3 regions of the Bacillus coreaensis genome follow, and region 1 is predicted to be linked to each of the others. Evidence: predicted binding sites of a transcription regulator. Region 1 holds the regulator's gene; each other region holds the start of a gene.
What was found. Region 1 encodes LexA, which represses DNA repair genes until DNA is damaged. Its sites were predicted from a motif close to CGAACATATGTTCG; they were not measured.

Region 1 (4,424 bases):
TGCGCTCAGAGCTTATGCATGCTGGCCGTTTTAATCGCTCGTCGTTGCGTCAAGGTGATATGTCACGCTTTTTCCATTAATAAAAAGAGATTTACTATTCAAGGGAGGAAACAAAATGGCTAAGTTTACAAGAGATGATATTACAAGAATGGCAGAAGAACAAAATGTTAAGTTTATTCGTCTGCAATTCACTGACATCTTAGGAACAATCAAAAACGTTGAGATTCCTATCAGTCAGCTTGAAAAAGCTTTAGACAACAAAATGATGTTTGACGGTTCTTCTATCGAAGGTTTCGTTCGTATCGAAGAGTCAGACATGTACTTATATCCAGACTTAGACACATGGGTAGTTTTCCCTTGGACAGCTGAAAAAGGTAAAGTGGCACGTTTAATCTGTGACATCTACAATCCAGATGGAACTCCATTCGCTGGTGACCCACGTAACAACTTAAGAAGAATTATTAAAGAAATGCAAGACTTAGGATTCTCAGATTTCAATCTTGGACCTGAGCCAGAATTCTTCTTATTCAAGCTTGACCAAGCTGGAGAGCCTACACTTGAATTAAACGACAACGGTGGATACTTTGACCTTGCTCCAACAGACCTTGGTGAAAATTGCCGTCGTGATATCGTGTTAGAGCTTGAAGAAATGGGCTTTGAAATTGAAGCATCTCACCATGAGGTAGCTCCAGGCCAACACGAAATCGACTTCAAATATGCTGATGCTTTAAGTGCTTGTGACCAAATCCAAACGTTCAAGCTTGTTGTTAAAACAATTGCACGTAAGCACGGTCTACATGCTACATTCATGCCGAAGCCATTATTCGGAGTAAATGGTTCTGGAATGCACTGTAACGTTTCTTTATTCAAAGAAGGCAAGAATGCATTCTTCGATCCAACTGGAAACTTAGAACTAAGTGACACTGCTCGTCAGTTCATCGCTGGTATCATTAAGCATGCTCCAAACTTTACAGCTGTAACAAACCCAACTGTAAACTCTTATAAGCGTTTAGTACCTGGTTACGAAGCACCTTGCTATGTTGCGTGGTCTGCTAGAAACCGTTCACCGCTAATCCGTATCCCTGCTTCTCGTGGAATTTCCACTCGTGTAGAAGTACGTAGCGTTGACCCAGCTGCTAATCCTTACTTAGCAATGGCTGTATTACTTGCTGCAGGACTTGACGGAGTGAAGAACTCTTTAACACCACCAGCTCCAGTTGACCGCAACATCTACGTTATGAACAAAGAAGAGCGTCAAGCTGTAGGTATCGAAGATCTACCAGCTACACTTGCTGCTGCTTTAGATAACTTAAAGTCAGACGAAACAATGGTTTACGCTCTTGGAGAGCATATCTTCGAACACTTCGTAGAAGCAAAAGAGATCGAGTGGGATATGTTCCGTACGCAAGTACATCCATGGGAAAGAGAACAATACATGTCAATGTATTAATCCGTTCATAGAAACCCTCAAACACTTTAATGTGTTTGAGGGTTTTTTGTATGTTGTTAATGGTGGGGGACGGTTATGAAACAAACTTGAAACGATTTAAGGTGCGTGAATAAAAATCTCAATTTTACCAAATAATACAACCAATTACAGTTATTTGAAGTTATATTACGGGGGAAAAATAATGAAGTTTCAAGATGGTCTCAAACAAGTGGGAAAAGGATCTGACTTAATTAAGGATGGAAATCTTCTAATTAAAGATGCGACCATAAAAGCCTTTTTTTTCACTTGGCAATGGTGGGTGGCTGTGTTAATGATCATTGTTCCATGGGTACTCTGGGCAATATTCCGTAAAAGGGAGAGCTCAGCACGATTGCTTTTTTCAGTATTTATCGTAATGATACTATCTACAACAATTGATGCGTTAGGAGTGGAATATGGAAGATGGGCTTATCCAGTAAAAGCCATTCCAATTCCAACAATAAGTTATTCGTTTCGTTATTCTCTTATGCCGGTCCTTATTTTGTTTTTCCTTCAATACAGGCCGAACGTTAATCCATTTATAAAGGGAATTATTCTAGCTGGTATCAGTACATACATTGGGATGCCATTAATGGCGTTGATGGATATGTATAAGAAAATAGATTGGGCTTATACCTATTCATTCTTTATCATCTTGTTCTTGTATCTTGTGGCTCATTGGTTTAGTCGAAGAAAGAGCTTTGAGCCATTGTGATAATAAGAAAAGCAAGCATCATTCGATGCTTGCTTTCACTAATTAATGAATATGACGATATACTCCAATAACTTTTCCGAGAATAGACACATTTCGTAGGATAATTGGTGCTAGGGATGAGTTCTCCGGCTGCAAACGAACATAGTCCTTTTCTTTGAAGAACCTCTTAACTGTCGCTTCATCTTCCTCAGTCATGGCAACAACGATATCACCGTTATTCGCTGTTTGCTGCTGCTTCACGATCACGTAATCACCATCAAGGATACCGGCCTCAATCATACTGTCTCCCATAACCTCAAGCATAAATACTTGTTCATCCGCAGGGGCAAGACGTTCTGGGAGAGGAAAATACTCTTCCACATTCTCGATTGCAGTTATAGGTATACCCGCAGTTACTTTTCCGACTACAGGAACGTTAACAATATTATATTTTGGTATATTACTTACTACCTCATCAAGATCCAGAATTTCAATTGCTCGTGGCTTTGTAGGGTCTCTGCGGATATACCCTTTACTTTCAAGTCTAGCTAAGTGGCCGTGTACGGTTGAACTTGATGCTAAACCAACAGCTTCGCCAATTTCACGAACGGAAGGCGGATAGCCCTTTTGTTTAACTTCTTCTTTTATATATTCTAGTATATCTACCTGACGTTTTGATAGTTTTGTCATACTTACCGCCCCTCATTGGTTAATCTTGACTTTATTATAGCATGTTCTACCAGTGCATACAAACATAAGTTCGAATAATCGTTGACACAAAACAAACGTTCGGTCTATAATGTAAATATATATACGAACATACATTCTAATAGAGGTGTTTTACATGAAAAATTTATGGAACAAATACTCATATGCTATTATTCTAGTTGTCTTATCTATCCTATCGTCTATTATTTTGGTAATTTCTAATGGTGAATCAGTTGAGGAAAAATATATGGCTGTAACAATTAATGAAGGGGAAACACTTTGGGATCTTTGTAAGGACTATGCAGATAAACATGCATTATCTGAAACAGAGTTTGTTTCCTGGGTGGAAGAAATCAATGATATTAATGGAAATGTATTATTAGTAGGTGATAAGATCTATATCCCTGTTGAATTAAACGATTCCACTGTTACTCAGCTAGCATCGAAATAGGAGGGATTATGAAGGCGATTATCTATTGTAGAGTTAGTACTGAAAAAGAATCACAGTACTCTTCTCTAAAAAGGCAGGAAGAAGAATTATTGAAGCTATCACAACAACACGGAATGGAAGTTGTTGAAGTGATAAAAGAACAGGCGAGTGGATATGACTTTGACAGAGAAGGTATTTTGCTCCTGCTGTCACGATTAAAGGAAGAGAAAGTAGATGCTGTTCTGATTCAGGATGAAACGAGACTTGGTAGAGGAAATGCCAAAATTGCTTTGCTTCATTGTATACTAAAGGATAACATCAAACTTTTCAGTGTATCACATAATGGTGAGTTACAATTGTCCGAATCGGATTCTATGGTATTGCAAATTGTAAGTATGGTAGAAGAATATCAGCGAAAGCTTCATAATAGTAAAATTAAAAGAGGAATGAACAGAGCTGTTCAAAACGGTTACAGACCAGAGAAAAATCTGAAAAACAAAGGTGTTCATGCCGGGAGAGAACGTATTGAAGTACCGATAACAGAGATTGTACGGTTACGAAACAATGATTTAACATTTTCTGAAATCGCTGCTACTTTAAGAGGGTTTGGTTATGATATTTCAAAAGCTACAGTAAATCGGAGATATCTTGAATACATAGAAGAGCTAAAGCATCAAAATAATATCTCACTAAATGCCAACAAGTCATAAAGATCGTTGGCATTTTTTGTTATTCGTACCTCTTTACGCTTCTTCCTTGTCAAAGACTATATCTTTTAGTAACATGATTTCTATTAGTAAAACTAAAAGAGAAGGAGCAAAGAGATGCTACCGAAGGAAAAAATGGCTAGAATCAATGAACTAGCAAAAAAAGCAAAAGCTGATGGATTAACAGAGACGGAAGCAAAGGAGCAGTCAAAGCTTCGTAGTGAATATTTACAAACATTTCGATCATCTATGCTAGGAACGCTCCAAGGTGTAAAAATTGTTGATCCTTTGGGTGATGATGTTACACCTGAAAAGCTTAAGAGATTAAAAAATAGTAAAAAACTACATTAATCCTCTAAATTTATTTACCAAAAAATGATAGAAAACACTGAAAATTAAAAAATATATGCTTTTTTT
Region 2 (4,424 bases), 490 kb from region 1:
TATATCTTCTTCGTATCCGAACTCCCAAAAACGCATGTAGGAAAAATAGACAAACAACAATTGAGATTAATCGGTGAAAAAATTAAATCATGATGGTGAGGAGAAATCTCTATTTTTGAGATTTCTCCTTTTTTGTGTGGATGAGAAGAGATGGAGACCCTAACTGCCAGCCAACCTCCTTCCCATTCGCCTCCTACTTTCTACTCAACAAATAACCCGTAATGATCTGATTAACATAACTAGGTTGTCTGGTTGGCAGTTGGTGCGATTCTCCTTTAATAACAAAGATCTCGACATCAGCCAGCTCTTTTTTATACGTTTTAATGTACGTATTAAACGAATCGGATTTGCTTCCGTACATTAGCAGAACAGGTGCAGTAATTTTTGCTAAATCATCTTTGCAGTTAAAATGCATAACATCATAGTAGTATTTTGACCAGACGTTAGGGTTTGCTTTAAGCATATGCTCTTTTAAATCATGGCGAAGTTGTTTATCTTTTGTGTGAGCTATGGCAAGGCCAGTAGATAAAAACTTTTTACTATTTTTTGCAATAAACACACCCAAGCGATGCTCATTTTTTATCATCCAATGATCAACAATAGGATAACCTCCGGATAATATGAGAGTGTGGACTCTGCTTGGATGATGTATAGCTAAATATTGGGCAATTGCTCCACCAGAGGAATAACCAAAAATAACAGCCGCAGTAATAGTCAACTGATCCATTAACTCAATGATATCCTCGCCAAATCGTTCAACGGACACTTCTTTTTCTACATTGAATGAACTGTCCCCATGTCCAGGTAAATCAGGCAAAATAATGCGGAAATGCTTCGATAAAGCTTTTTGCTCGTAAAAAACCTTCCTTCCCATGCCTGGAGGATGGAGAAAAATAATAGGAATGCCTTCACCAATATCTTCATAACAGATACGTTCATCATTAACTACGATGCTCTTCATGCAGTATCTCCTATCCGATTTTCTTTATGGATAGTATGTGGAAAGTGAATGATATTCAAAGTAGGAATAAAATTCCATCTGTAATATATTCTGCCTAATTACTTAATTTTAATTGATATTACTTAAAAATATTGAGTTTTATATCAAAATTACTTATAATTACTTATAAATAATTAATGAGAGATGAAAAAATATGTATCAAGAAGAACGTTTAGTAGCTATTCTTAGTTATTTAAAAGAACATAAACGGATTACTGTTGAAGAAATTTGTTCAGAACTAGAGGTTTCAAGAGATACCGCTAGAAGAGACTTGGTTCGCCTTGAAGAGGAAGGGCGAATTATCCGGACAAGAGGAGGAGCATTGCTTCCAACCGAACATCAGATGGTAATGGATTATAACCATCGTTTAAAGGTGGTTTCTAGTGAAAAGCAGGTGATTGGGGAAAAAGCTGCTACATTCCTAAAAACAGGAGATGCCATCATTTTGGATGCTTCGACTACAGTTCAAGCATGTGCCGAGCATGTAGAAAATATGGAATGTAGGATTATTACCAATTCCATTAACTCTGCAGAAATTTTATCCAAACATCCACTTGTCTCCATTCATCTCGTTGGAGGAGAGCTGCACAAGAAGCATCGTTATTTGTTTGGATCACAGGCGATTGAGAAATTGGCCCAGTATTCTGTTGATAAAGCTTTTATTGGAGCAGTGGGTATATCCGAAATGGGTTTGACAAGTGCTCATGAAGAGGATGGGATGTTAAAGAAAAAAATGATGCAGCAGGCTAGACAAGTAATTGTATTAGCAGATCATACAAAATTTGGAGTCAATGGTTTCTTTCAATTTGGAAGTTTTACAGATATAGATGTACTAATCACGGATCGTATGCCTAGTGGTGACTTTATGCAACTCTTACAAGAGAAAGGTGTAGAGTTAGTCATAGCTGGCGAGGGGGAGGAAGAAAATGACTAATCTAATCGCAATTGACTTAGATGGTACATTGTTGAGCCACGAAAATACCATCAGTGCTGAAAACATGGAGGCACTGACTTTTGCCCATAATCAAGGAGTAATGGTCGTAATTGCAACAGGACGATCTTATCACGATGTAAAAAACATTCTTAATGAATGTAACTTTCCGATTACTCCATGGATCATTTCTGCGAATGGATCAACCATTCATCACCCGAACGGGGAAAAAGTTCACTCGGTTCCCATTGATAAAGATGCAGCAGAACCAATCTTGAAATGGCTAGAGGATGAAGGCTTCTATTATGAAGTGTTTGCTGACAATACTTTGCTTACACCACAGCATGGGAGAGAACTACTAGCAATGGAAGCAGAAAAACTGAGAACGGAAAATCCTTCAGTCAAAGAAGAGGATATACAGCGGGCATTAGCGACTCAGTACAGTCAAACGGGATTTGAATTTGTCCCCTCCTATCAAAACATCATTAATAACGATGCAGACATTTATAATATTCTTGCTTTTTCCTTTCATGATGAAAAATTAAAAAGAGGAAAGGAAAACTTCCGAGGATTAAAAGGATTGAATATTGTTTCGTCGGGTAAACATAATTTTGAATTTATACATGAAAACTCCTCAAAAGGAAAGGCTTTAGAAAAATTAGGAGAAATCATACAAATTCCACTTCTAAAAATGGCAGCAGTGGGAGATAATTACAATGATATATCCATGTTAACGATGGTTGGAAGAAGTGCTGCCATGGGAAATGCAGATGATGCAGTAAAAGAAAAAGCACATGAGGTAACTCTTGAAAATCATGAACATGGAGTGGCTCATTTTATCTATCGTCTTCTAAAAAAATAGGTATCCATGGTTGGCGTTACTTGATCGCAAGGCGTGACAACCAAGATATAAAGGTCAACCATATCGGTTGGCCTATTTTATTTCTGGATTTCGATTTTAAAACTGGAAAGAAAATTCATTCGCGGTTAGAAGGTTATTGCCCTATTTCCGGGAGTACCTATGGTAAGATAATAGGATAGAGAAGGAACGTACGTACGAGGGAGGTTTTCTTATGGCAGTTCACTTAGTTATCGGGAGATCTGGAACAGGAAAAACGCAATTTTGTTTAGATGAAATTAGAGAAGAAATGCTAGAACGTCCAGTCGGAGATCCAATTGTTTACTTAGTACCTGACCAAATGACATTTTCTTCTGAATATAAATTGATTACAACACCTGGGCTTGGGGGAATGATTCGAACTCAGGTTTTTAGTTTTTCAAGACTAGCGTGGCGAGTGTTACAGGAAACGGGGGGGAATACCCGGTACCATTTAAATAGTGTTGGTATTAATATGTTGATTCGTAAAATTGTTGAGGAGAGAAAAGCAGAATTAAAGCTCTTTAATCTATCAGCTGACAAAAATGGGTTTATCCAGCAGCTCGAACAAATGTTAATTGAATTTAAAAGATATTTAGTCAGACCAGAAGAGTTGCTTATACAGCAGCAATCTGAGCAAATGAATAAAGTCCTTCGTGATAAACTACATGATCTTGAGTTGATTTATAAACATTTTGAAGATGCCCTTTTTGGTTCATACGTGGACTCTGAGGATTATTTTAAATTATTGGCTGAAAAAATTCCGTTATCTCAGTATCTTAAGGATGCAGAAATATATATTGATGGATTTTACAGTTTTACACCTCAAGAGTATTTCATCATAAGTCAGCTCATGAAGCATTGTAAAAAAGTAACGATCACTCTAACTCTAGATGAGCCGTACAATGAAAAATATCCAGATGAATTGCATTTATTTCGTATGAATGCAGAGACTTGTCAAAGTCTTTATGAGATTGCTAGAGTAGAAAAATTAGAAATAAGAGAAACGGTTTTATCTGAGCAAAAAAGATGGCAGCATCCATCACTCAAGCATTTGGAAACATTTTTTGATACGCGTCCTACGAATGTATTTAAAGGGGAAACGGCTGTTACGATTGGACAAGCCGTTAATCGGCGAGCGGAAATTGAAGGAATTGCACGCGAAATTCTATCACTTGTTCGAACAAAGAATTATCGATACAAAGACATTGCCATTATGATGAGAAATGGACATGAATACAAAGATTTGATTGAAACGGTCTTCGATGATTATGAGATTCCTTTCTTTGTGGATCAAAAACGCACGATGCTTCATCATCCGGTTATTGAACTTATTCGCTCCACGCTTGAAGTGATCAACGGATACTGGCGGTATGAACCTGTATTTCGAGCAGTGAAAACAGAGCTTCTTTATCCACTTCATATCGATTCAAATAAAATGCGAGAGCAAATGGATCAGCTTGAAAATTTTGTCCTCGCGTTTGGAATTCAAGGAGATAAGTGGACAAGACGTGATCGTTGGGTATATCGCCGAATGAGGGGACTTGAATTAGAATCTGTTGCCCAAACGGATAAGGAAAAAAACTTCGAGCAAAAATTAAACGAGCTTCGACTGA
Region 3 (4,424 bases), on a different contig from region 1:
TGATGATGGCACCATCCGTAAGCTTTTCTTCTACAATCGTTTCTTTTACTTCAAAAGGCACTGCCACTTCTATAGTTGCTGCCCGACATGATGTGAGTAGAATAGCAATACCAATTAGCAGTATTCCTCGCCAATTTCGCATATCATCCCCCCACTATCAGTGAATGTAAAAAACATCCAAAAAATGCTAATTTTCTATAAAAAGAAAAACAGATCTACTTTTTTAGTTGATCTGCTCGTTGAATAGTTTTATTTTGTTTTATCGACAAAGGCCATTCTTGGGTTTAGGTATTGTCCTACACTTTTTAATTGGAATGTATTTGAGTCTTTAGAGAAATCAATTTTTAGTTCTTCATCAAGAAATACTGCCTTTGATTTTTCGATATACACCGTTTGCTCGTTCGTTTCAATGGCTGTATCATCATCCTCATCCAGCTCATTCACTAACCATAGAGTTGGTACGCCACTTACTACACACCCACAGCCTTCTATATCGTACTTTAGCTTCAAAAAGCCTTGCTTTCCATTTATTTTCTCGCTAATTTTTTTTGCTGCTATTTCTGTTATCGTAATATTCATTGTCTGTTCCTCCAGCTTTTCATCATGTTTCCTATGTCACTTCATATAATCATTGTAACATAGCGTTTTTTTATTGCCCTATGATTTGCTTTTCAGCAATGAATTCTTTACGAGATTATTACATTTTTTTGGTAGGAGTGGTCAGTTTGTCGAAGGTTCAGATTAAAGTAATGGACAACGGTTCTTTACGTGTCACTGGTGAGGTTGAATTGATTGATATGGACGGAAATATATTTGAAACGAAACCCACGTTTTCTTTATGCCGTTGTGGTCTCTCATCCAAACGTCCCTTTTGCGATGGAGCGCATAAAGGAAAGTTTCAGGCCCGTGATCGCGCAGTAAAAACTCCTGAATAATCTTCAAGCAGCGGTTTCCTTTCGGAGACTGCTCTTACTCTTTCATTTTCATTTGTACATCTACAATGCTCGAAAGCGGGACTCGGTGAACCTCCCCAAAATGATCAACAATATGAAGCCTTTGCTGAAGCTCATCCCAATAATGGATTTGTCCGATAATCAATTCGTGCTTCCGGTAACGATAATGAGTGACCATCACCGCTTGATGCTCCTCCATCGCCGCTAATAACAAATGGTTCATCTCCTCCAGCTTTTGTTCATCCATCTCCTTTTCTTTCTCGTAAGAATCCGCTTCCGCCCAATCGCGCAATAGCTTAACATGCTCAGGAAGCATCATTGATGTCCACTTGATTCTTCCTCTATCTCGAATCATCCTTGTTCCTCCTTACCTCTTATGACCGCCAACTAGTTTCGCACGATGCTTCGCCGTTCCCGCTGCTGTATACGATACCGCACGTAATAGAGCACCATGTCCATACCGATTGCAGATACGGTCCACAACATAGCCGAGCTCTCGTTCCTTCCAGCCATTCGGTTCAAAAATATTTAACTGATAGTCTGTATCATCACAAATATTGCTAAGGGCGATGGAGATTTTCCGTACCGTTTTTCCTTCGTAGTGCTCCGCAAATAGACGTAGACAAACGTCATACAGCTCCATCGTCACGTTTGTCGGTATCTCAATTGACCGCGAACGGTAAAAGCCTCCACCGAACTCGTCCTGACTATAACCAATCCCGAAGCTAATCGTTCGACCTGCCTTCTTATGGGTTCGTGCTCTTCTCGCGACCTCTTCACACATTTCTAGAATGACGCGTTTGATTTCTACTTCCTCTTTATAATCACGAAGCAAAATTTGACTCTTTCCAAAACTAATTTGTCCCTCCATAATCGGTGCTCCAATTTCGGATAAATCCACTCCCCATGCATGGTGGTACAGTTGATTTCCCATAATCCCAAACTTTTTCTCAAGCTTTTTCAAATCAAAGCGAGCAAGCTGACCGACCGTAAAAATTCCCATTCCATTTAATGTTTTCTCTACCCTTCTTCCGATTCCCCACATCTCACGTAAAGGAGAAACATTCCAAAGCTTTGTTTTTACATCCTCGTACGTCCATTCAGCAATTCCCTTCTTTTTTGCTTCCAAATCAAGACAAAGCTTTGATAATAGCATGTTCGGACCAATTCCAATCGCACAGGGCAGCTGAAATTCTCGCTCAATATCATCACGAATCTTCTGTGCAACCGTCCATGCATCTCCCCATAAATGAAGGGCTCCATCAATTTTTAGAAAGCTCTCATCGACGCTATACGTATGAATAGCCTCTTTTGGAACGTAACGATGAAACACCTTCGTAATTTCAGTGGAAATACGTAAATAAGTAGCCATTTTCGGCTCAACTACTTGAATTTTCGGATCGTCTGGAATTTCAAACTTCCTTGATCCGGTTTTAATCCCAAATTCCTTCTTTAACTTCGGTGATGCAGCTAATACAATACTTCCCTCTCGCTCTTTATCTCCAATCACTGCCAAATAACACTCAAGTGGATCTAACCCTTCAATAACAGCTGAACAGCTAGCATAAAAACTCTTCATGTCCACACATAAAATGGTTTGATGGGGCAACTCACTGTAATTAATCATCGTGTTCTCTCTCTCCCAAACATCAAATAGGAACATTCGTTCTCTTTTTAGTATATTCTTATATTAAGCGAATATACGTTCGGTTTCAATGGTAATTTTATTCTGTGTTTCCTTTTGTGAATATTGATAAGTTATAATGGCTAAAGAAGAGGTGTAAGGGAATGGAGAAGAAACTCATTTATAAAATGATTAGGCAATGCTTTCAGCAGTACGAGCATGAGGTGAGTGAAGAGGACTGTGAGAAATTATACGAACGGATAGTAGAAGAACAAGCACAAGAGGATCAGGTTCCTTTATTTGAATTAATCAACGATGCTGTTTATGAATATTTGACCAATTAAAAAAATCACCCACAAGGTGATTTTTATTTTTTATCGAAAAAGCCACCAACAAAGCGTTCAGCTAACCCTGGGATGAGATTGTAGATGGTACTCCCCATATTCATCCAGCCTGGAAGGTTAAGCTCACGCTTAGGGTTGAGCATTAATTGAATGATTTTTTCGGCAACATAATCCGATTTCAGCATGAATCGATTCACGTTTTTTACGTAGTTTCCTGATTTATCAGCAATTGAAAAGAAATTGGTTTCAATCGGACCAGGGTTTACCGCAGATACACGTATATTTGATTTTGCAAGCTCTAGTCGTAAGCTATTCGTAAATCCTAACACTGCATGCTTCGTAGCCGAATATCCACTGGACTTAGGAGTCGCAAGCTTGCCGGCCTGTGAGGCAATATTAATGATATGACCTGAATTTTGAGCCATCATCACAGGAAGAACCTCTTTCGTACAAGCCATTAAACCGAGTACGTTCACTTGAAACATTTTTTCAATATCAGCAAAATCGGCCTCATGGAAGGAATCAAACACGCCAAACCCAGCATTGTTTATGAGGATATCGATATGACCAACCTCTTGTTTAATTTGTGAAAACACCTGTTGAACCTGATTGATATCACCAACATCCAACTGAAAAAACAAGGCATTCGCACCCGTTTTTTGGTTAATTTCCTCACCGATTGTTCGCAGCTTGTCAATAGAGCGAGCTACAAGAATGGGCCGTGCTCCACGCTCAGCCGCCATAAGAGCCACCTTTTCTCCAATCCCAGAAGATGCTCCAGTGATAATAATATTTTTCCCTTTTAATTGTTCCAATACAATCACCATCTTATCTATGTAGCATTTGTCGAGCTACATATAACTTACCATAAACCCTTTGAAAAAAGCTAAAATTTATCCATACGTATTTACAACCTCGATTAGTCTTCTCATCCCCGCTCTTAGTTCTACTTCATTTGCATAGGAATAGCTTAAACGAAGAGAGGAGGAAAATCGTTCTTGTAACGGATCAAAAATCAAGCCAGGAACAAAAGAGACCGATTGTCCTATTGCTCTTTGTAAAAGTGGCTCTGTCGACAAATCCATCGGAAGCTGAATCCATAAATTAAGTCCCCCATTTGGGCTCACCCAACTCCAATTCGTGTCTTTAAGCTCATCCTCCATAATCTCCTTGCGAATTTGAAGAGCGATGCGGAGCTTTTCTAGATGCTGCTGCAGTCTTGGCGAAGAAAAATAGTGAAGGAAGATCTTCTGATTGAGAAGTGGTGAGCCATTATCGGCAAGCGCTTTAGCCGTAAATAAACCTTCCTTAAGATTAGGCGGGAAAACGACAGCTGCGACGCGTAACCCAGGGGATACATACTTGCAAAAGCTTCTGACATAAAGAACCACTCCTGCTGTATCAAACGTATACAACGGTGGTGGTGGAGCCTTTTCAAAATAGATATCATGGTAGGCATCATCCTCAACAATAAGACAATGATATTGTTCGGCTAACTCTACT

Region 2: the regulator LexA is predicted to act here: its motif matches at 2,902-2,915, upstream of addB (helicase-exonuclease AddAB subunit AddB).
Region 3: the regulator LexA is predicted to act here: its motif matches at 2,649-2,662, upstream of ACQ5H4_RS00065 (YqzH family protein).

The regions. Positions count from the first base shown of each region.
Region 1 covers NZ_JBOCCY010000002.1:490,294-494,717, forward strand. The annotation lists gene ACQ5H4_RS05625 (MerR family transcriptional regulator) at 1-80, shown strand, start outside; gene glnA (type I glutamate--ammonia ligase) at 116-1,450, shown strand; gene ACQ5H4_RS05635 (CBO0543 family protein) at 1,632-2,183, shown strand; gene lexA (transcriptional repressor LexA) at 2,226-2,852, opposite strand; gene yneA (cell division suppressor protein YneA) at 3,007-3,321, shown strand; gene ACQ5H4_RS05650 (YneB family resolvase-like protein) at 3,330-4,010, shown strand; gene ACQ5H4_RS05655 (DUF896 domain-containing protein) at 4,125-4,358, shown strand.
Region 2 covers NZ_JBOCCY010000002.1:1,588-6,011, forward strand. The annotation lists gene ACQ5H4_RS03170 (acyl-CoA synthetase) at 1-93, shown strand, start outside; gene ACQ5H4_RS03175 (alpha/beta fold hydrolase) at 194-961, opposite strand; gene ACQ5H4_RS03180 (DeoR/GlpR family DNA-binding transcription regulator) at 1,155-1,934, shown strand; gene ACQ5H4_RS03185 (Cof-type HAD-IIB family hydrolase) at 1,927-2,793, shown strand; gene addB (helicase-exonuclease AddAB subunit AddB) at 3,005-4,424, shown strand, end outside.
Region 3 covers NZ_JBOCCY010000001.1:11,380-15,803, reverse strand. The annotation lists gene ACQ5H4_RS00090 (hypothetical protein) at 1-142, opposite strand, end outside; gene ACQ5H4_RS00085 (iron-sulfur cluster biosynthesis family protein) at 250-579, opposite strand; gene ACQ5H4_RS00080 (CDGSH iron-sulfur domain-containing protein) at 726-935, shown strand; gene ACQ5H4_RS00075 (YolD-like family protein) at 970-1,308, opposite strand; gene ACQ5H4_RS00070 (Y-family DNA polymerase) at 1,321-2,580, opposite strand; gene ACQ5H4_RS00065 (YqzH family protein) at 2,742-2,921, shown strand; gene ACQ5H4_RS00060 (SDR family NAD(P)-dependent oxidoreductase) at 2,945-3,748, opposite strand; gene ACQ5H4_RS00055 (aminotransferase-like domain-containing protein) at 3,815-4,424, opposite strand, start outside.